One region of the Paenibacillus sp. MB22_1 genome, then DNA from elsewhere that is predicted to be linked to it. Evidence: riboswitches for the same ligand, from Rfam matches in the RefSeq annotation. Region 1 holds a riboswitch; each other region holds the start of a gene.
The links. Region 1 has a riboswitch for cyclic di-AMP ahead of ACL02P_RS11600 (C40 family peptidase). Riboswitches for the same ligand answer to the same signal wherever they lie in the genome.
Positions count from the first base shown of each region.

Region 2: linked by a shared signal. The riboswitch ahead of ACL02P_RS19735 (APC family permease) and the one ahead of ACL02P_RS11600 (C40 family peptidase) in region 1 are both predicted to bind cyclic di-AMP.
Region 3: linked by a shared signal. The riboswitch ahead of ACL02P_RS12570 (TrkH family potassium uptake protein) and the one ahead of ACL02P_RS11600 (C40 family peptidase) in region 1 are both predicted to bind cyclic di-AMP.

Region 1 is NZ_JBLADV010000002.1:1,535-8,989, reverse strand. Features, by position in the region: gene spoIIP (stage II sporulation protein P) at 304-1,224, shown strand; gene ACL02P_RS11605 (heavy metal translocating P-type ATPase) at 1,367-3,502, opposite strand; cyclic di-AMP (ydaO/yuaA leader) riboswitch at 3,903-4,037, shown strand; gene ACL02P_RS11600 (C40 family peptidase) at 4,042-4,512, shown strand; gene ACL02P_RS11595 (BlaI/MecI/CopY family transcriptional regulator) at 4,712-5,143, shown strand; gene ACL02P_RS11590 (IS1380 family transposase) at 5,635-6,963, shown strand; gene ACL02P_RS11585 (M56 family metallopeptidase) at 7,045-7,455, shown strand, end outside.
Region 2 is NZ_JBLADV010000002.1:1,697,093-1,704,547, reverse strand. Features, by position in the region: gene ACL02P_RS19745 (BglG family transcription antiterminator) at 1-188, shown strand, start outside; gene ACL02P_RS19740 (fructose-specific PTS transporter subunit EIIC) at 307-2,274, shown strand; gene ACL02P_RS19735 (APC family permease) at 2,323-4,140, opposite strand; cyclic di-AMP (ydaO/yuaA leader) riboswitch at 4,298-4,478, opposite strand; gene ACL02P_RS19730 (threonine aldolase family protein) at 4,718-5,833, opposite strand; gene ACL02P_RS19725 (methyl-accepting chemotaxis protein) at 6,047-7,327, opposite strand.
Region 3 is NZ_JBLADV010000002.1:198,785-206,239, reverse strand. Features, by position in the region: gene ACL02P_RS12590 (hypothetical protein) at 1-26, opposite strand, end outside; gene trxA (thioredoxin) at 299-616, shown strand; gene uvrC (excinuclease ABC subunit UvrC) at 761-2,578, shown strand; gene ACL02P_RS12575 (CPBP family intramembrane glutamic endopeptidase) at 2,538-4,250, opposite strand; cyclic di-AMP (ydaO/yuaA leader) riboswitch at 4,600-4,762, shown strand; gene ACL02P_RS12570 (TrkH family potassium uptake protein) at 4,830-6,173, shown strand; gene ACL02P_RS12565 (potassium channel family protein) at 6,191-6,853, shown strand; gene ACL02P_RS12560 (ArsB/NhaD family transporter) at 6,896-7,455, shown strand, end outside.

The sequences.
Region 1 (7,455 bases):
TTAGCACATTGGCGGGAAATAGAAATGGAAAATTTTAATACAATAAGCTGATATAACTAATATTAACAATTAATTAAATACCATGTCACTTTAGATGCAAGGCTAGTGCCTCTATCAACTTTTTGCTACTCGTTTATCGTAGCATTTAATTGTGTCGTTACTATGTGGATTTAATGTGATGTTAAATATTTTGCTTCACCTATCTCATGCCTGCTCGCGTCCTAATCTCTTAATTTCGTTCTATTCTATCAGTGCTACGAATAAAAATAGATTAGTACTAAAACGAAGAGAAGGGGGAGACCAATGACGCGAACCAAATTGAGAGTGATCGGCCTGTCAGTGTTTCTATCATCTTTTTTAATTTCCCTAAAAGTCATCCCGGCGTACATTGAACTAAACGAACCTAAAGTTGGCACCTTACCTGAAAAAAGTCAGGTTCTGATGGTAAAAGAAGAAAAGATCATTATTCAAAAATCAAGTAAGACAATAAAAGCAGAGAAGCCAAATCCAATCGCTTCCTTGAAAAATTCAGCGGTGACCCCAACTGCGAAAAGGATGGTTCAAAAGCCGAAGCAATCGGAGCAACCACGAGTGCTGATTTACCATACCCATAATCGTGAATCTTGGTTGCCAGAACTTCAAGGTAAAACCGATCCCAATGAGGCCTTTGATTCCAAAATAAACGTTACTTTATTGGGAAAGGATCTATCCAATAAATTAAAAGTAAAAGGTATGAGTGTGATCCAATCTGCTGAAGATTATCCAAGTAAAATAAATAAATTTGACTACGCAAAATCTTACGCCTATTCAAAGGCTACATTGAGCAAGGAGCTCTTTAAACATAAATCCATTGAATATGTATTTGATATACATCGAGATTCGGAATCAAAAAGCAAAACAACCATACTGTACAACAATGTGAATTACGCTCAGTTATATTTTGTTGTTGGACGGGATAATCCCAATTGGAAACAAATCAAGAAATTTGCAGCCCGGCTACAAAATAAATTAAATGAAAAAATACCTGGAATCTCCAAGGGGATTTACCAAAAGGATCACTCCAGCGGGAATGGACAATATAATCAATCACTTGCCGAATATAGCGCGCTTATTATTGAAATCGGCGGTGTTGAAAATGCATTAGAAGAAAATTATCGTACGATATCGATTTTGGCTGATGCGATTCATGAAATTTGGCATGAAGATCATAACTCAGCCATTTAAGAAACATGATCGGATAATGCTCTACTGACCTCGGGCCGATGGACAAGCTTCATGTAAATATTTTGAATATGGGAACTTCATGATTCAAAGTTTTGATACATTCCTGAGCAAAAACTCCTGCCTAAATGGCAGGAGTTTTTGCTTACAGTTTCAGTAATTTAGCATTGATGGCTACAATGACGGTGCTTAAAGACATCAGGATGGCGCCAACTGCAGGATCGAGAACAATGCCAAACGGCAATAGAACACCTGCAGCAAGTGGGATGGCAACGATGTTATAACCAGTCGCCCACCATAAGTTTTGCATCATTTTACGATAGGTCACCCTGGAAAGCTTAATGATATTGACGACGTCTTGCGGATTGCTCTTGATAAGCACGACGTCAGCAGTCTCAATCGCAACATCAGTACCGGCACCGATCGCGATCCCTAAATCTGCCTTGGCAAGCGCTGGAGCATCGTTAACCCCATCACCGGTCATCGCTGTACGCAAACCTTCTTTTGCTTGAATCTGGTCGATTTTATCCGACTTTTGATGGGGGAGAACCTCGGCGAAGATTTCATCCAAGCCTAGCTGCTTGCCGACATATTGGGCCACCTTCTGGTTATCCCCCGTTAACATGATGGATTTAACCCCCATATCATTTAGTTCTTGAACGGCATCTTTGGCAGTGTCTCGGATCATATCTGCCAGTGCGATCATCCCTGCCACTTGACCATCAACGAGGATAAAGACAACGGTTTTACCCTCTTGCGACCATTGATTAAAGCGTTCCTCATCAAATGAAAGGCGCTTCTCCTTTACGTATACAGGACTTACCCCCATAATTTCCTTGCCGTCCACAATCCCTTGAAGGCCACTGCCCGGGAGTGCTTTGAAGTCAGTCACTTCTTTAAGTTGAATCCCTTTTTCCTTTGCAGCTTTTGTAATGCCTCTGGCGATTGGATGCTCGGAATGTGTCTCCACGCTTGCTGCATAGGTAAGAAGTTCCGTCTCGGAGGACGCGTTACCGAGATGGATATTTGTAATCCCGAATTCCCCTTTAGTTAAAGTTCCTGTTTTATCAAACACAATGGCTTGGATATTCCGCGCACCTTCAAATGCGGTTCGGTTGCGTATCAGGAGTCCGTTCTTTGCGGCAAGCGATGTCGAAGTTGCAATGACAAGTGGAGCGGCGAGCCCTAACGCATGTGGACATGCAATTATCAGCACGGTAACCATACGTTCCAAAGCAAAAGAGATCGGATACCCTAGTGTAATCCATGCGGCAAAGGTGAGAATCCCTACCACCAAGGCACCATAAAAGAGCCACTTAGCGGCACGGTTCGCCAGATCCTGAGCTCGGGACTTGGAAGCCTGGGCTTCTTGAACGAGTGCAATTACTTGCGATAGGTATGTCTCTTTGCCTACGCTCTGAACGGAAATCTTGACAGAGCCCTGACCGTTAATGGAGCCGCCAATAACTTGGTCGCCTACTTGCTTGGCATTCGGTACGGATTCGCCGGTTAGCATCGACTCATCAATCAAGGTTTCGCCTTCAGTAATCTGACCGTCGATCGGAACTTTTTCCCCCGGTTTGACGAGTACGATATCGCCTTTTTTAAGTTCAGTGACATCGATTTCGATAATCTCGCCTTTTTCTTTTACCAAATGTGCATCGGAAGGCATAAGTTTGGCGAGCTCCTCTAAAGCTTTAGAGGCCCCCATGATGGACTTCATCTCAATCCAATGCCCGAGCAGCATAATGTCGATTAATGTAGCAAGCTCCCAGAAAAAATCGGTTGTGGTGAGACCGAAAGTAGAGCTTGTACTATATACATACGCAACAACGATGGCGAGACAGATGAGAGTCATCATTCCAGGGTTTTTAGCGGAAAGCTCATCCTTAAGGCCTTTAATAAAAGGCCAGCCCCCATAGAAGAACACAAACGAGGACAATAGAAAAAGAAGGTACGTATCCCCTGGAAATCGCCAGTTTACGCCCATAAACATTTGAATCATTGGGGAAATGATCAGGATCGGAATCGTGACAATTAAGGAAATATAGAAACGCTTTTTAAAATTTTCAACCATATGCCCATGATGTCTGGAATGATCATGTCCGCCAGCGTGCATGCCATGGTTTACATGTCGGTGCTCATCATGCTGATGATGGTGCTCGTGTTCATCATGTTGTAAATGTTGGTGTTCGTTGGGTTCGTGGTGTAGTTCTTTATGTTGATGTTCAGAGGAATGTTGGGAATGATCGCTTTGATCATGTTTATGATTGTTATTCATGATCTTGCTCCTTCGCATTTTTATTTATTTTTAAGTAATTAATTTAACCTTTTTTGATATTTTTAATCACCTTCCGGTTCTTATTCCAACATCAACGTATTGTAGAAGAGAGGAAGAGAAAAATAAGCAGTTGCTAAGGACATATTCACTATGTAAGAAGGGAAGCTAAATAATTAAAATATTGTAACCCTACAAATTGTAGTATAAATATGGTACATTATAATGTCAATTTTCGGCGCGGTTTTATTTTATAAAAAATCATTTAGTTCGACATTTCAAATAACTCTCGAAAGCCTTTAGCAAGTGATTTAAGCCATTCATATCACGGTTTTTGTACTTCTAAAAAAATAAGGATTGACAAAATAACAGAAAATAGACTACATTATGTAGGGTTACAAAAAATTAATTTTTGCCGAATTTCTTAACAGAAAACGGGGGAACCACTTTTGGGTGAATTATTCTTTTCGTAAAAAAGAATATAGGGAACCTTCTACCGAACCCTCAGCTAACTCCGTAGGCATCGAAGGGAGACTACATATTTGAAAAAACTGATCTTATCGGCATTAGGTGCAGCACTTATTTTTTCAGCAAGCGCTACCAGTTCCTTTGCTAGTTCGGTCAAACTTGAAAATGAAGTGGATAAAGTCGTGGGGACGCCTTACCTGTATGGAGGTACAACAGTAGCTGGTTTTGATTGCTCGGGTTTTATTTTATATATTTTTGATAAGTTCAAATTGGATTTGCCTCGTACGTCAAAAAGCCAGGCAAAAGAGGGAACTCCGGTGGATCAGGACAATCTTCGAGCTGGAGACTTGGTATTTTTTAATACGGATGGGAAGGGGATTTCTCATGCAGGCATCTATATCGGCGACAATAAGTTTGCACACTCTTCAAGTAGTAAAGGTGTAAGAATAAGCAGTTTGTCAGAATCTTATTATAAAAATCGGTATGTTACTGCAAGACGTGTTGTGAGTGAGCAGAGTTACCTTAAAATGATTGGTGAAGAATAACCTTTAAAAGGACAAGCTATAGTTATGGGCTTGTCCTTCTATTTTTCGAATATGATCATCCAAAGAGGACGATCATATTCATAATTTGACCAAAGAAGATTTATTAACTACAATGTGTAGTATGTTAGACTTACAGCAGTTGTTGATTCTGGTCCAAGATAGGACTTTAAGAGTCAATTTTGGATGAAAGGGTGTAAGCATGTCTGTTAAACGTATGTATTTAAACGAGGAGGGGCTAAATCGCTTTTTTGGTTCTCTAGAAGCTCAAATCATGGAGATTATTTGGGAACATAATAGAATAACCATTAAAGAAGTGCAGTCTCTTCTGGATGATGATTTATCTTTCAATGCCGTGATGACGGTGATGAATCGCTTGATTGAAAAAGGGCATCTGAAGAAAGCAACTATAGGGAAGGGAAGAGCAAGACAGAGTTATTTTGAACCTGTACAAAGCAAGGAAGAATTTATTACCGAACAAACGAAAACTGTTACCGTAGGTTTAATTAACGACTATGGGAACTTGATGGTAAATCATATGGTTGATGCGATGCAGCAGGCCGATCCTCAGTTGATGAAGTTATTAGAATCACGTTTAAATGAATGGAAAAAAAATCGCCATGATAACCATTAAAAAGCATTCGATTATTTTTTACTTGATGATCGTCCTTGGTTTGCTCTTTTGGAGTCATATGGCATTTTATGTTCTGCATGAAATTTGGGGTTATTCCATTCAATGGGGAATATTGGAATATTGTCTTTCCGCTCTTGGAGAGACCACAATGATACACCAGTTCATATTAATAGGATTGAATATCATCATTTTATATAGCTTTCTGTCATTTTTTTACATTCTATTCAAACAAGTGTATCTTGAAATACAGTGGAATAAAGAAGTCCAATTCAAATCGGATATTTTGTTGACGGAAGCAATAAACAAAAAATATCAAAGATTTAATGGGAAAATAATAGTTATTAAAGACCATTCATTATTCGCTTTAACTTATGGCCTGAATCCGTGATAAAGGTTCTTTGAAAATTAAAGATAATTGAAGGAAAAAGCACCTCCGGTAAAGAAATTAAAAGAAAATCATAACTTTTCCAATTTCACCTGAGAGGTGCTCTATGAAGATCCAATTTGTCCGCTCGAAAGAGTTAATTCTCTCTACTCACGCCGGTCTTGCAACCGTTGGCGCTTTGCTTGCGCATACTGGACTTAGAAAGCGCCTGAATCATACAAAGATCAAAAGTATGAAAACACCGATTCATTCCCACGCCGATGTCATGAAGAGCTATCTGGGCCTGCTCTGCCAAGGCAAGAGCGACTTTGACCATATTGAGCCGTTTCGAAAAGACGATGTATTCACAATCTGCCTTCAGCTCCAAAAAGTCCCCTCCAGCCCGACTCTTCGCCAGCGTCTTGACGCCGCAGCACAGACGCCGGAATGGAACCGGATTTTACTTGAGGAATCCGCTGATCTCATTCGCAAGGTAAAGGCTCCATTAACAGGGCTGACAGCAGGTGAAAAGGCTTATGCGCCGCTGGATATCGACGTATCTCCTTTCGACAATTCCGGCACAAAGAAAGAAGGCGTATCTCGTACTTACAAAGGGACTGACGGCTATGCTCCCATCTTTGCCTACCTGGGCCAAGAAGGCTATGGCGTTAATGTGGAACTGCGTGAGGGCAGTGTGCATTGCCAGAAGGGAACAGCCGCATTTTTAGAACAGAGCATCGCATACGCCAAACGTGCAACGGACCTGCCGCTGCTCATTCGCATGGACGCTGGAAACGACAGCGCCGAAAATTTGCATGTTTGTCATCGCGAGAAAGCCGACTATATCATCAAGGCCAATCTCCGCAGAGAACCGAAGGAAATGTGGCTGCGCATTGCGGAAACGACGGGAATCGCCTGCCAGCAGCGCGAAGGAAAAGTCGAATATATCGGCGCGATAGAATTTCGCGAAAAGGGATTCGACCGCCCCCTTCGCCAAGTGTTCCACGTCATTCATCGAACGATTGATCGGGATCGACAAGTGTTGCTGTTCCCGGAAATTGAAGTGAGCGTCTATTGGACGTCGCTTCGCTGTGCCCCGTCACGAGTGATTGAGCTTTACCGCGATCATGGGACAAGTGAGCAATTCCACAGCGAAATCAAAACCGATTTGGATTTGGAGCGTCTGCCTGCAGGAAAATTCGCAACGAATGATCTCGTACTGCATGCCGGCTTGTTTGCCTATAACCTTCTTCGAATCATCGGCCAGGAGAGTCTGCGTGAGCATGACTCGCCGATTCGAAACAACGTGCAGCGTCGCCGTATTCGTACGGTTATCCAGAATATTATTTACATGGCGGCAAGATTGGTTCGACATGCGCGAGGTATTCGATTCAATTTCGGCTGCAACAGTCCGTGGTTTCCCGTTATCCGTCGTATTTACTGTGCCTTTACCTGACAGGATGGAATGTTATAGGGGTCAATAAGGCCTTGTCAGCCAAGGTCTGTTTGATCATGCGCTCCATCAGAGTGCGATCTCATTAAACAGTTTGTCAGCGTCAAAAATCGCACATTTTACAATAACAACCAGATTTTCAATCGAGCAATACAAAGCGTCACGGATTCAGGTTATGGATTTATTCGACCGAGAATTGTTATTTCCACCAAAATGCTGGAATGTTTTGATCAAGAAGAAATTACAGCGGTATTGCTACATGAATACGCTCATCTGAAAAGATTCGATCCTCTTCGTTCGTTAATCATAAATATCATAAAGAATAGTCTTCCTTTTGTACCGATCTTTAAAAAAATGCATCATTTTATTCATGTATGGATGGAGATTGATGCCGATCAATATGCCATGAGACACATGGGGTCACCATATGCTTTGGGCAGTGTATTATATAAATGTGCGAGTTCAAATCATCAACGATTCCCCATTGGGGTTGGA
Region 2 (7,455 bases), 1.7 Mb from region 1:
CCCTGGAAGAGCCGTTGGAATGGCAGGAAGAGAAGGTGTCCGTCGTATTTATGCTGGCGCTTGCCCCGCAGGAGCAAGAGATGACGAAAAAACTGTTCCAGCGCCTGTCCTTGCTAAGCGAACAGCCTTCAACCGTTGAGCGGCTCGTGCAGGCACGGACTCCCGAGGAGCTGCTCAATTGCTTATAGGGAAAAAAATCAGTTTTTCCGCAACTTCCGGTAATATAAAGTTCTTTTCCGCCGTTCCTTTTGCGATAAGATGAGTCATGTAAACGATTTCGATCTTTGATTACAGGAGGAAACATCCATGAAACTACTGGCGATTACCTCATGTCCCAACGGGATTGCCCATACGTACATGGCGGCGGAAAATCTGCAAAAAGCCGCCGACAAGCTAGGTATTGCCATGAAGGTCGAGACCCAAGGCTCGATCGGAGTGGAAAACGAATTCACGGAGGAAGATATCCGCCAAGCGGACGGCATCATCATCGCGGCCGACAAAACGGTAGACAAACGCCGGTTCGTCGGCAAGAAGCTGCTCGTTGTTGGTGTGCAGGAAGGCATACGGAACCCCGAGGCGCTGATCCAACAGATGATTCGCGGAGAAGTGCCGGTATACCAAGGACAGGATAACAATGAAGGTACGCCGGCCAAACAGACTGGCGCCAAGCAGCAAAACGCCTTTTATCGCCACCTGATGAGCGGTGTCTCGTATATGATTCCGTTTATCGTCGTGGGCGGTCTCTTGATCGCCATCGCTCTCTCGATCGGCGGCGTACCTACTCCGGGCGGCCTGCAAATTCCAGAAGACTCGTTCTGGAAAACCATCGAGAAGCTGGGATCTGCGTCCTTTACGTTTATGGTACCGGTGCTAGCCGGGTTCATCGCGTTCAGTATCGCCGACCGGCCGGGTCTCGCTCCCGGGATCATCGGCGGTTACATCGCCGCCAATGGCAGCTTCTACGGAAGTGAAGCCGGTGCCGGCTTCATCGGCGGGATCATCGCCGGTTTCCTGGCGGGTTACGTTGCACTTTGGATCAAGAAGTGGAAGGTGCCGAAAGCGATCAATCCAATCATGCCAATCATCATCATCCCGGTTCTCTCTTCGCTGATCGTAGGTCTCGCCTTCATTTACCTGCTTGGCGGCCCGATCGCCCAAGTGTTTGAATGGCTGACCAACTGGCTTGCCAGCATGCAAGGAGCCAGCTCGATTCTGCTGGCCTTGATTCTGGGCGCCATGATCTCCTTCGACATGGGTGGTCCGGTTAACAAGGTAGCGTTCATGTTCGGCTCCGCGATGATCGCGGAGGGGAACTATCAAATCATGGGTCCGATCGCCGTTGCGATCTGTATTCCGCCGATCGGTCTGGGCCTGGCAACGTTCTTGTTCAAACGCAAGTTCCATAATGCCGAACGGGAATCCGGCAAAGCCGCCTTTACGATGGGCTTGTTCGGGATCACCGAAGGTGCGATTCCGTTCGCATCGCAAGACCCACTGCGCGTTATTCCCAGCATCATGGTCGGCTCGATGACAGGTTCCGTCATCGCCATGCTGGGCGGCGTCGGCGACCGCGTAGCTCACGGCGGTCCAATCGTTGCCGTACTTGGCGCCGTTGACAATGTCCTCATGTTCTTCGTGGCCGTCATCGCGGGTTCCATCGTTACGGCCTTAATGATCAAATTGCTGAAGAAAGAACAGGTCGAGCCTCAGCTCGCCGAAGCGAGCGCTGCGGACGAGGCGGCTCCAGCCATGGAAACGCCACGTGCGGAGAACGTCCGCCCGGTAAGCGTGCCGGCTGCCGAAGCTCAAAGCACAGTTCGCAAGCTGACGGATATCATCAGTTTGGATCTGATTGAGCCTTCCCTGTCCGCGTCAACACGGGACGGGATCATCGACGAAATGATTGCAAAGCTGAACGCTGAAGGTGTGCTGACCTCCTCTGCTGAGTTCAAGCAGGCGATTCTGAAGCGCGAGCAAGAAAGCTCTACCGGGATCGGCATGAACGTCGCCGTACCGCACGGGAAGTCGGTGGCGGTGCTGAAGCCAAGAGTCGTATTCGGGATCAAGCCGGAAGGCGTGGATTGGAGCAGCGCGGACGGAACGCCCGCTAAGTTGATCTTTATGATCGCTGTCCCTGCCGAAAACAAAGGCAATGAGCATTTAAAAATTCTGCAAATGCTGTCCCGCAAGCTGATGGATGACGCATTCCGCGAACAGCTGCTGCAGGTGAAAACCAAACAGGAAGCTTATCAGCTGCTGGATCAAATTCAATAATTAAACTAAGGTCCCCCGAGCCGTTGCGACGGCTTCGGGGGAATTTGCTTATTTTTGCAAATGATAAGGTACAGTCGCAATGACGATATCTTTCTTGTTAAACAAATAAGCTCTAAGCAACAAGCTCGACTGATTATGCAAAATATTCTGCCACCAGTGCCGAGGAATAAACTGAGGAATCAGGACGGTAATGTGATCGGTCTCCGCCGTTTTCCATTCCACGGTATCAATGAACTTCATCAGCGGCCGGATAATGCTGCGGAAGCTGGAGCGCAGCGTAATGAGCCGAACCCCCGGATTCCATTCCTCCCACTTCTTCTCCATCCGTTCGATGTCCTCATCATCAAATCCGACATACACCGCAACAACGTTATCCGTCAGCGATTTGGCGTAGCTTAACGAGTTCATCACGACACGGGTAACGCCCGCCACCGGCACGACGATCGTGCTGCCCTTTATGCAAGGTTTGTCTTTATCGATGTCAATCCGAAGCTGGTCGGCGATATTGATATAATGTCGATGGATCTGGTAGAAAATAAACATCACGAGCGGCAAGAAGATGAATACGAACCAGACATGTGAAAACTTCGTGATGATGAAGATGAGCGTAATGCCCAGCGTCGTCAGCATGCCAATCGTGTTAATCGTAAGCCGGAACACCCAACCTTGCGGCTTGCGCTTGATCCAGCGCACCATCATCCCCAGCTGGGACAAGGTGAACGGAATAAATACCCCAACCGCATAGAGCGGAATCAGGCTTTCCGTGTCGCCGTGGAATCCAAGAACCAGCAGCGCCGAGGCTACGCCCAGGAAGATAATTCCGTTTGAAAAGCCAAGCCGGTCACCGCGCACCATAAACGCATGCGGCATGTATTTATCTTTGGCGAGCATAAACGCCAGCAGCGGGAAGGCCGAATAAGCCGTATTGGCTGCCAGAAACAGGATTAACGCTGTAATGCCCTGGATCAAGTAGTACAAGATCCCGCGCCCAAAGGTCGATTCAGCGATTTGAGATATTACGGTGGCCTTCGGATCCGGAGCAATTCCGTACCAATAGGCCAGCGCACTAATACCGATAAACATGGTGCAGAGAATGACACCCATCATCACCAGCGTGGTTGCGGCATTCCGCTCCGCCGGCGGCTTGAAGTTCGGAATGGCGTTGGACACCGCCTCAACCCCCGTTAAGGCCGAGCACCCCGAACTGAACGCCTTGAGCAGCAGGAACAAGCTGACGTTGGATACGGCCGTCCCGAACTCCGGTGCGCTGGCATGAATCCCGCCAGTCCAATACTTGTAGAGTCCCGACACAATCAGGACGAAGATGGAGGCCACAAATAGATATACCGGAACCGCCAGCATTGAAGCCGATTCCGTGACCCCACGCAGGTTCATGATGGTCAGTATAGTAATCATCAGGAGGGCGATCAGCACCCGCTGATCATGCAGCATAGGGAATGCGGATGTTATGGCATCTGTACCGGCTGACGAACTTACAGCTACCGTCAGTATATAATCAACAAGCAGCGAGCCGCCGGCCAGCAGTCCGGTTGACCGCCCCAGGTTATCCATCGCCACGATATAGGCCCCGCCCCCGGTCGGATAGGAGAAAATCGTCTGGCGGTACGACAGAATCAGAATCAACAGAAGCCCAAGTACCGCAAACGAGATCGGGATCGAATACCAGAGCGCGGAAAATCCCGCCGCCATCAGGACGATCAAAATCTGCTCCGTACCGTATGCCACGGAGGACAACGCGTCCGACGACAATACGGCCAATGCCTTAAGTTTGCTTAGCTTTTCTCCTTCAATTTCGGTACTTTTCATCGGTCTGCCGATCAGTACCCGCTTCAGTTTGCTTACCATGATGAAATCCTCTTTTCATTCTCAAAATAGCCTTCAATCCTGATCCGCTCGTAGTCCTTTAGGCTTCCCATTCCTGCAGCGAACAACACAAAAAGGCCGCAGGAAAGTTGGACCTTCCCGCAGCCGCTTTAAAAAGTTCAAGCAGATCACTGCGACAATTCCCTCTTTCGGACGCTTACGGAGTTAGCTGACGGATTCGGGCACGAAAGCAGCCCTACGCAGTTTGGCCAAGTTGGCCAAATCAAGCGATTCACCCCGGAAACCCGCCCTTTTGGACGCGTTTCATTGGTTCCCCCGTTTCTTTCTGAAATAAAGAAAGAACTCAGCGATCAGGTATTTTCGCCATATCAAATTGCTACGGATGAATCATACTCCCCGCCTCAAGAAGTGTAAAGATGAGGAAAAGGCGAATGGGTCGGAAAATGGGATCGACCTTGTTCGAGGAAGCGCATACATCATCCTCTTGCATTCATTTTTGAGGGCAGGCTTGAATTATCGAAGCATACATGCAAAAAACACCGTAAGGGACGACATCCAGTCGCTTCCTACGGTGTTCTGATCTCAAACCGATACAGGTTTAAAACGAGAGTCCTCTCAACTTCTTATCCAGCAGCTCGAACGCCAGCTGCAGCCGATCTTCCGGCACCTCGCTATAGCGATCTCCGATACTGATTTCAAAGGTACTTCCCCCATCTGCCTTCTCCTTGACGAAAGAGGTTAAGCCAACCCCGGTTTCCCGATATACCTCAATCAGCACGGGCTCCAATCGATCCTTGGGAACGTCCGAATGAACATGGAACATGTTCGACACCGGGATCGCCGGGACGGTCTTCATCCGATGACATTGATTAAACAGACTGGAGAGCTCCTGCGCTTGCCGATAATACATCCCCATCTTTCCTATGCGCTGCTCATAGTAGTAATCCGCACTCAGAAAATAAGGATACAAGCTGATGAGATCCCCGCCATGGCGTCTTTTCCACACCTTAGATTCCTTCGTCAGCTCCGGATCCCCTGCCAATATGGCTCCGGCGATTCCGCCGATGCCTTTGTAGAACGAGATATAGACGCTGTCGAACAGGGCGCAAACCTCTGCGGCGGTTTTTTCGTAGTAAGGCAACACTTCGAACAGTCGGGCTCCGTCCAGATGTAGCTTAATGCCCCGCTCCTGGCAGTAGGCGGAAATGGCTTCAAGCTCCGCGAACGGCGGCAGCTGACCGCCGATTTCGCGCTGCGGCAGCTCCAGCAGCAGGCACGAGACATCCTCCGGCAGTTGCCGAACGTCCTCCATCTCAATCAGCCGATCCTTATCCGCCAGGAGAATCGGCTCCAGCCCGTGCAGTTCCTTTAATCCGTCTTCCTCATGAATTTCCAAATGGCATAAAGGATGATAGGCCACACGTTTCGATCCTTTGCGGTCGCACCAAATCCGTAAAGCAATTTGCTGCGCCATCGTGCCGCTCGGAAAAAATACAGCCGACTCCTTGCCGAGCACCGCAGCCATTTTCCTTTCGAAGGCTTCCAGCGCTTGTCCTGTACCGTACATGTCGCTGTCTACCCCGCCGCTGATCTCGGCAAAAGCCTGCTTCAGCACCTCTACATTCCGTTTTCCGTGGCCCACCACTTGATAAACCGTCCGGTCAAAGGCCGCCTTCAGTGTCCGCCTATCCAGTACCCCATCATTTCCATACATGCTCCTCACCGCTCCTCTCCCACGCTGTCTGTCTAATTTCAGTATGATCATGCTTATTATAGCGCCATTTGAAGCAGGAATCGATGATTTGGATGGATTGGGCGGTATAGGTCTTGAAAGCCTCCTTACAGAATTATCCCTTTCGTTCAGAAGGAAGGAAGAAAAAGGACGTCTGTAAAAATCAGACGCCCTTTCTAATGCCGTATTGATGGATTATAGCTTAAACACGTTCGTCAATCCGTTCATATTCTCGGACAGTTCGACCAACTTACAGGAGGTCTTCTCGATATCACCGAAGATCCGTTCCTGCGTACCAAGCTGATCTTGGATATCGCCGGACACTTGCAAGCCAGACTCGATCGTGGTGTTCACATCCTCCAGCGTTGCAGTCATTTCCTCCAGCGCTGCGGCTTGGGTGGTAACCCCATCGGAAATATCGTTCAACATGGCGAAGGTGTTCTCCATATTGTCCATGATTTGCTCGATATTGATCTTCACGTTCTCCGATTGCGTTACGCCCTGCTGAACCTTCTCTTCCGTCTGGGCAACCGCAGATACCACACTGCCGGTACGAACGGTCATATCTTCAACCAAGCTGCTGATTTCCTGCAGGGAGCGGTTCGTATCCTCGGCTAATTTCCGGATTTGTCCGGCTACCACCGCGAACCCTCTGCCCTCTTCCCCGGCCCGGGCCGCTTCAATCGCGGCGTTAAGGGATAACAGGTGAGTCTGTTCGGAAATTTGTTGAATAATGCTGACAACCTCGGTAATTTTCTGACTCTGTTCCTCAAGCCCAAGTACCTCACTGTTGACGTGCTTCGTATTCACCGCCAGCTCACTAATCGCCTCAACGATCGATTCCACCGAACGCTTCCCGCCTTCTGCGGAATTCATCACCAATTGGGCCCGCTCGGCAATTTGGTTAGCAAGTTCTGCTGTCGTCTGCGAATGGTTCGTAATCTCCGAAATGGCAATGGCCGTTTGCTTCATGCTTTCCGCGTTTTGAGTAAATACGTTCAGCAAATCCTTGATACCCTTGTTGATTCCGTGCATCTGCCCATTCGCCTGCTCAATGATGCGGTTTAACTCTTCCGAAGACAGCGTCACTCGTTCGGAGGAGGATTGGATGGATGCGATCAAATGCTTCAAGTTATCTCTGGCCTTCTGAAGCGAGAAGATCATTTGCCCGGCTTCCCCTTGCTGAAACGTATGTATTTGCGTCGATAGATCGTTATCGGCCATAGAATTAGCGAGCTTCGCGCCTTCTTTAAGCGGACGAACTAGAAAAGCTTCGGAGATAAACGCAGATATCACTTGGAAAATGAGAAAAATGATCAATGCCTTTAATCCCAAAGAGGGGGTAATCAGTTGAAAAAAATCATTACTCTGGCTATAGGATAAGGTTGCAATTAGAGCGGTATTGGAGACGAACATGGCCAAGAAGACAAGCACCATGATCCGGGTCCGGATAGAAATATTGCGAATTCGATTCATCTTAGTATCACCTGGTTTATTCGTAGTATAAAGCACATTGTTTTTCCGCTCCAAGTATCTCCTCCTATCTTTAAGATAGGCATTTGATTCTAAATCTATCGTGTGATGTTCATTATATAGTCCAATAT
Region 3 (7,455 bases), 200 kb from region 1:
TCGTTCGCATGCGTGTTAGCATCCATGGCGACGGGCCTCCTCAGGAAATTATCGTCTCGTCAATGAAATATGTCATAGACAATCCGTTTTCAGGTTATTCTTAGTATAACCAAACTTTTTTCGTTTTGTAAAGAAGGCGTTACCATACACTTTCTTTTTTTCAGTGTAGTGTGGTATAATGAGTTCGGCAACAGCTTTTTGGGCTGACTGCTCCAATTTTTTTGTCTAACTATCCAGTTGTTCGCGTTTGTGTCACTAAAGTGCCAGGCCGGGCAACCCAAATAAGGAGGAAATTATCATGGCTATCGTGAACGTATCCGATCAGTCCTTCAATGCTGAAATCGAAGGACAAGGTCCGGTTCTTGTTGATTTTTGGGCTCCATGGTGCGGCCCTTGCAAAATGATCGCTCCGATTCTGGAGGAGCTGGATGCAGAAGTAGGTGACTCCGTGAAGATCGCCAAGCTGAACGTGGATGATAACCCGGAAACAGCTTCCCGTTTCGGCGTGATGAGCATTCCTACACTGATCCTGTTCAAAGACGGTCAACCGGTCGATAAAATCGTCGGATTGAACTCGAAGGATACGCTGAAGAACCTGATCGCTAAACATCAATAATCCAGACGATCAGGCGCGTCGCTTGACGCCTTTGATGACGCCTCCGGTTTGGGCCGGAGGCGTTTTCTGCGTTAACTTGGAGTGGAGAAAGGAGGAGGAAGCTTGGACACATCGGCCAATGAAACGTTAAGTTACGAGAAAGCGATGGAGCGAATCCAACATAAACTGGCGCTGCTGCCCGATTCCCCGGGTTGTTACTTAATGAAGAACAAAGACGGTAAGATCATTTACGTCGGCAAAGCCAAGGTGCTGAAGAACCGGGTCCGTTCCTATTTTACAGGCAGCCATAACGGGAAAACCCAGCTGCTCGTATCCGAGATCCGCGACTTCGAATACATCGTGACCGCGAGCAATATGGAAGCACTTATCCTGGAATGTAACCTGATTAAAGAACATCATCCGCGTTACAATATCCTCCTGAAGGATGACAAGACTTTCCCCTATATCAAAATTACGAATGAACCGCATCCCCGGCTGGAAGTGACCCGGCGGGTGCTTAAAGATAAAGCAAAATATTTTGGTCCGTATCCGAACGCCTACGCGGCTCAGCAAACGAAGAAGCTGCTCGACCGCATGTATCCGCTGCGCAAATGCAATGTGATGCCGAAGGAAGTGTGCTTGTATTATCACATCGGCCAATGCTTGGCACCTTGCGTATATGAGGTCGAGAAGGAAACGTATGAGAAGATGACGCAGGAGATCATCTCGTTCCTGAGCGGCGGGCATGTGGAGATCAAGAAAGAGCTGGAGCGCAAAATGCACGAGGCAGCCGAGGCCCTGCAATTCGAGCGAGCTAAGGAGCTGCGCGACCAAATCATTAACATTGATGCGGTGATGGAGAAGCAGAAGATTACGGTGACCGATGCGAAGGACCGCGACGTGTTTGGGTATGCCGTAGACAAGGGCTGGATGTGCGTGCAGATTCTATACATGCGTCAGGGAAAAATGATCGAACGGCATGCGTCGGTCTTTCCGTTTTACGGCGACGCCTATGGCGATTTTATGTCCTACGTGACGCAGTATTACAGCGATAACCCGGCTTTGCCGCAGGAGATTCTGCTGCCGGAGAAGCCGGAGGATCAAGAGGAGGCCGGCGCGCTCGATGCTCCAACCGCCTTGCAGGAGTGGCTGGGGGTGAAGACGCTGGTGCCGCAACGCGGCTTAAAGCGGCAAATGACCAAAATGGCCGAGGAGAACGCGCGCGTGACGCTGGACGAGAAGTTCCGCCTGATCGAACGGGATGAGGAACGCACCTCGAAGGCGGCCGAGAACCTCGGCAAAGCGATTGGCCTGGAGTCGGTGTCGCGGATCGAAGCGTTTGATAACTCCAACATCCAAGGGTCGAACCCGGTCTCAGCCATGGTGGTGTTCATTGACGGCAAGCCGGCCAAGAAGGAATACCGCAAATATAAAGTAAAAACCGTGAAGGGCCCGGACGATTACGAGACGATGCGCGAGGTCATCCGCCGTCGCTATGAGCGGGTGCTGAAGGAGAATTTACCGCGGCCTGACCTAATCGTGGTCGACGGAGGCAAGGGGCAGATCTCTGCGGCTACCGATGTGCTGGAGAACGAGCTGGGCCTACACATCCCGGTATGCGGCCTCGTGAAGGACGCCAAGCATAAAACCGCACAGCTGATGGCGTTTGATCCGCCGGAGCCGGTTTATCTGCCGCGCGACAGCCAGGAGTTCTACCTGCTGCAGCGGATTCAGGACGAGGTGCACCGCTTCGCCATTTCGTTCCATCGCGAACAGCGGGCCAAGTCGATGGTCGCCTCACGGCTGGACTCGATCCCCGGCATCGGGGAGAAACGCCGGAAGGCGCTGCTTAAGCACTTTGGATCGCTGAAAAAAATTAAAGAGGCCTCCGTCGAAGACTTTCGGCCTCTTTCTATCGGGGATAAATTAGCCCGTCAAATCCTTAATGCCCTTCGGGACGAAGATCCGCCAGAGGAGTCATAACATACGGCTCCTCTTTTTGTTGCGGCGTCGGGGTCTTCCGCTCCTTGCTTGGCGGGTTAAACAAGTAAATCACATACGCAACGATCGCCGGCAAGGCGATGTAGAACAACCCGGCGACGATGTTCAGCGCTCCGCCCATAAACATCAGGCTCAGCGACATCAGGATGCTGTCGAAGATGACGTGCGAGAAGACAACGGTCGCGAAGCCGTAGCGCAGGAACACGAAGCTGAACAGCAGTCCGATAAAGGTTAATTCGATCGGGCGCGAAATGACCGGATAAATCGGATACAACGTGTGGCCAAACGCCCAGATTAAGGTCGACAGCAGGCAGGCGATAAAGGTGCTGCGGAACATTTTCTTCAGCATTGGGATCCCGAACAAGCGATACACCGCTTCTTCTCCGATCCCTGCCACCCAAGCCAGCAGCGGAAACAATAGCGGGTACACCATGTTGTAAGGCGATTGCGTCGCATCGGTCGTGGACCAGGTATGAATCGTTTGCTCTAAAATGAAGAAAACAACGGATTGAACGCCTAACAGGATCAATGCCCAGGCATACCCGTCAGCCACGGAGGTCAGGATGGAACGGCCGTACCCTTCTTCCCGTGATCGCGCCCACAAGTTGATGCCGTTCTTCCGCCACAGTCCATCGCCGCCCACCAGCGAGAAGTACACGGAAGCGGCGAGGAACAACGTCACCAGACCTTGGAAGAAGAGGCCAAAGATGAGCACGCCGGATTCAAGACCGTCTTTTTGGAACACGGGGATCATGTTGATCGTTCCAATCGTGGATAGCACGAAGTAAGCCGAAGCCAGGAAAATACCCCGCTTAAACGAGGTATGGGCCCGCGTCAGCGCGCTGTAGACGATCGCCAGAATCGCCAGCACGAACGTCAACAGGGCGTATCCGGCATAGGTGAGCCAGCTGGCGATTTTCGTCTGTCCGGCGACGTAGTCCTGATGAGCCTGCGGTACGGTAAAATAGCTCTCCAACGAGGAAACCTTGCCGTATTCGAAGCTGAGCTTGATTTCCGCTTGCGATTCGCCTAACGTGTAGCCATTGATATGGTAGAGGAGGCCCACATCCCCTTCACCGGAGGCCAGCTCCAGATCGCTTGGTTTAAATCCAAAGGCGTTCAGGTAAGGCTGTGCCAGCTCTTCTTTCTCCGCTAACGTTAAATCCCCCTCCCATGCCTTCATGGAATCGGTGGTTTCCGATCCTACATCAAGCATCATCTGCTTGGTGGCGTTGCTGGAGGAACTGATCTCCTCGAAGCCGACGACTTGACCGGTGGTCATATGGACATCCACGGTCACGGCGCTTAACGATTCGGTGGGGTCCGTGTAACGGACACGAAATACGTCATATGGAAATTGCTTGTCATACGTTTTTAAGTATGGGGCGAGCAGATCGGCTTTGGTTAAGTAACCAAACAGATCGGAACGCGTTTCGTATGTAATCAATGCTTTATCCTTCGTGGGATTCGGCAGGTCGATCCCAAGTACGGATTGGACAAATTCACTTGCATGGGCAGCTGCTTCCGGTTTGCTGATCACCTCATTTGCTTGCTGCAGCTGCAAGGACTCCGAATCGGTGGTCGGAAACAGTTGAACGGCGACGAACACAATGAATCCTAGGGCGGCCAGCAGCCACAGATTTTTGGTCTTCATCCTGCGGCGGCCATTTGACGTCAAAGGGGAACTCACTCGCAAAACTCCTTTGTTATTAAGTTGAATGAAATCGGGAACACGTACTCTTCTTATATTATGAGGTATGTTTTTCCCTCAAGTACGTCAAAGTAAAGATAACACAGCTATCCCCCCTGCGCCAGACGGAGGGCAAAATTGACGAGAAACGGCAAAAACTTCGGCAAGTCTACGCATCATTTAGATTGGGGGCGAACTTAATCTGCACAATCCCTGATTTCGTCCTTTTCTGGTCTTTTTCTTGAAAATAGAGCTTTGTGGCGGGACGGAATAAGGGATATAATCCATTTGACGAAAAATGATTGAAAACAATTGAAAAGATTGGCCGAATTTCGCAACGAAAACGGGGGAACCGTATATTTTGGGGTGAATTTCACGGAGCTTCAACTCCCAGCAAGGGGATATGTTCCGCGAATAGGGCAACTGGGCATGTCCGAATCCGTCAGCTAACCTCGTAGGCCTGTGCATCAGGAACCAAACACCGAAAGGCATTGGATTTCCAGTGCTTTTTTTCTTTTGTGTTTTTTTCAGAACGATGATGAGGTGAACGCGTTGCATACCAAGAAAATTAACCTTTCTCCGCCGCAGATATTGGTGACTGGGTTTGCGATCATTATTTTGCTGGGTGCGCTACTGCTCATGCTGCCGATTTCCAGTACGACCGGGGAAACACTCCCGTTCGTCGACGCACTGTTCACGGCTACTTCAGCAACCTGTGTTACGGGGTTGGTCGTGGTTGATACCGGGACCTATTTTTCAACCTTTGGACAAGTCGTGATCGTCCTGCTGATCCAGATTGGGGGGCTTGGGTTTATGACCATGGCCACTTTGTTCTCCCTTGTCCTGAAACGAAAAATATCGCTAAAAGACCGTCTCATCCTCCAAGAAGCGATGAACCAAAACTCTGTGGAAGGAATCGTACGGTTAATCCGCAAAGTTCTGTTGTATTCGCTCGTTATTGAATCCAGTGCGGCGCTGATGTTTGCGATTCGATGGTCATTCGATATGCCGATTGGTAGGGCGCTGTATTTCGGAGTTTGGCACGCGGTCTCGATGTTCAATAATGCAGGGTTTGACCTGTTTGGTGAATATCAAAGCTTCACGAAGTACGTTGCTGATCCGATCGTGAACTTCGTTGCGATGTTTCTGATCGTCTCGGGCGGGATCGGATTTATCGTACTGTCCGACGTATTCGAGTTTCGGAAGCGGCGGAAGCTGTCGTTGCATTCGAAGGTGGTATTGTCGATGACGTCGGTGCTGATCGTGATCGGGGCGTTAGTCATTTTCATCTTTGAGTTCACGAACTCGCGTACGCTTGCTCAGCTCAGTTGGAGCGGCAAGATCTGGGGTTCGTTTTTCCAATCGGTGACGCCGCGTACGGCGGGAGCCAACACGCTGGATATTGGGTCATTACGGCAGGCAACGCAATTCTTCATGATCATCCTGATGTTTATCGGGGCCTCCCCAGGCTCTACGGGGGGCGGAATTAAGACGACCACATTTACGATTCTGGTCGGCTCGGTTGGTTCGATGATTCGCGGAAGGACTGACCTAGTCCTGTTCAGGTACCGGATGGCCGGGGAACGGGTCTTTAAGGCGCTTACGATCACGATGCTTGCCTTATTCCTGGTCTTAGCAGTGGCAATGGTATTGTCTACCACGGAGGACGCGAGCTTTTTATCGATTTTGTTTGAAACCACTTCGGCTTTCGGCACGGTCGGACTTACGATGGGGTTGACGGGGAAACTAACGGTTATCGGTAAAATTATCATCAGCTTCACCATGTTCGCCGGTCGGCTCGGGCCGCTGACGCTTGCTTATGCGCTCGGTCCGAAGAAAGGAAAAGAGCTGTACCGCCATCCAGAAGGCAAAATCATTATTGGATAAGGGGAAAACGGGCAAAAATGAAAAAGCAGCAGTTTGTGATCATCGGCTTGGGGCGCTTCGGCTCGAGTCTGGCCTTGGAATTGATGGAGTTAGGATATGAGGTTCTGGGCATCGACCGGAATGAAGAGATCGTGGAAGAACTTAGCGATCGGCTCACGCATACGGTTGTCGCCGATGCTACAGAAGAAGAGGTGCTGAAGTCGCTGGGGGTTCGTAATTTCGATTGCGGGATCGTAGCGATTGGCACCGACATTCAAATGAGCATCCTGGCAGCTATTCTCCTCAAAGATCTTGGCATTAAAACGGTAGTTGCCAAAGCGATCTCGCTTCTGCACGGCCGAGCTCTGGAGAAGCTGGGGGTGGATCGGGTGATTTATCCAGAACGCGACATGGGGGTTCGTGTGGCCCATCAGCTGGTTACTCCAAATTTGCTGGATTATATTGAACTGTCGAAGGAATACAGCATCGTAGAAATGAAAGTTCCCACTTGCTTGAACCATAAAAGCATAGGTGACCTCAATATGCGGGCACGCTTTGGCTGCAGCATCGTGGCGATTCACCGCAATGGCGGTATTTTGGTTGCTCCCACTGCGATGGATCAGTTAAATGAAGGCGACATTATGGTTATTATAGGAGCAAAGAAAAATATCGAGCAATTTGAATCAATCATCAATCCTTAATAAGATGGTAAGATGGCTTACTAGCATGGAACGGAGAGAAGTATGGAACAACAGGCCATTTGGGCTTTAATCATTTTTTTGCTGACCTACGCACTCATTATATCTGAGAAAATTCACCGAACGGTGCTGGCTATGGCTGGTGCGGCGTTCATGATAATCTTTGGCATCCTTGATCAGGAGAGCGCAGTGCATCATATTGATTTTAATACGCTGGGACTCTTGATCGGGATGATGATCATCGTGAATACGACAGCCAAGACCGGTTTATTCACGTACATCGGCATATGGACGGCCAAGCTGGCCAAAGGCAATCCGATCACTCTGCTGTGGTTGCTGGCGCTGATCACCGCGATAGGTTCGGCATTCCTGGATAACGTAACGACCATTATTTTGATGGTCCCGGTGGCATTTAGCATTACGCGGAGGTTGAGGGTTCAGGCGTTCCCTTACCTCTTTTCTATGATTCTTGCCACGAATATCGGCGGGACGGCGACTTTAATCGGAGACCCTCCCAACATTATGATTGGCAGCGCCGTGAAGGAACTGACCTTCGTAGCCTTCATGCAAAATTTGACGCCAGTCGTGTTGATCATTTTGGCAGT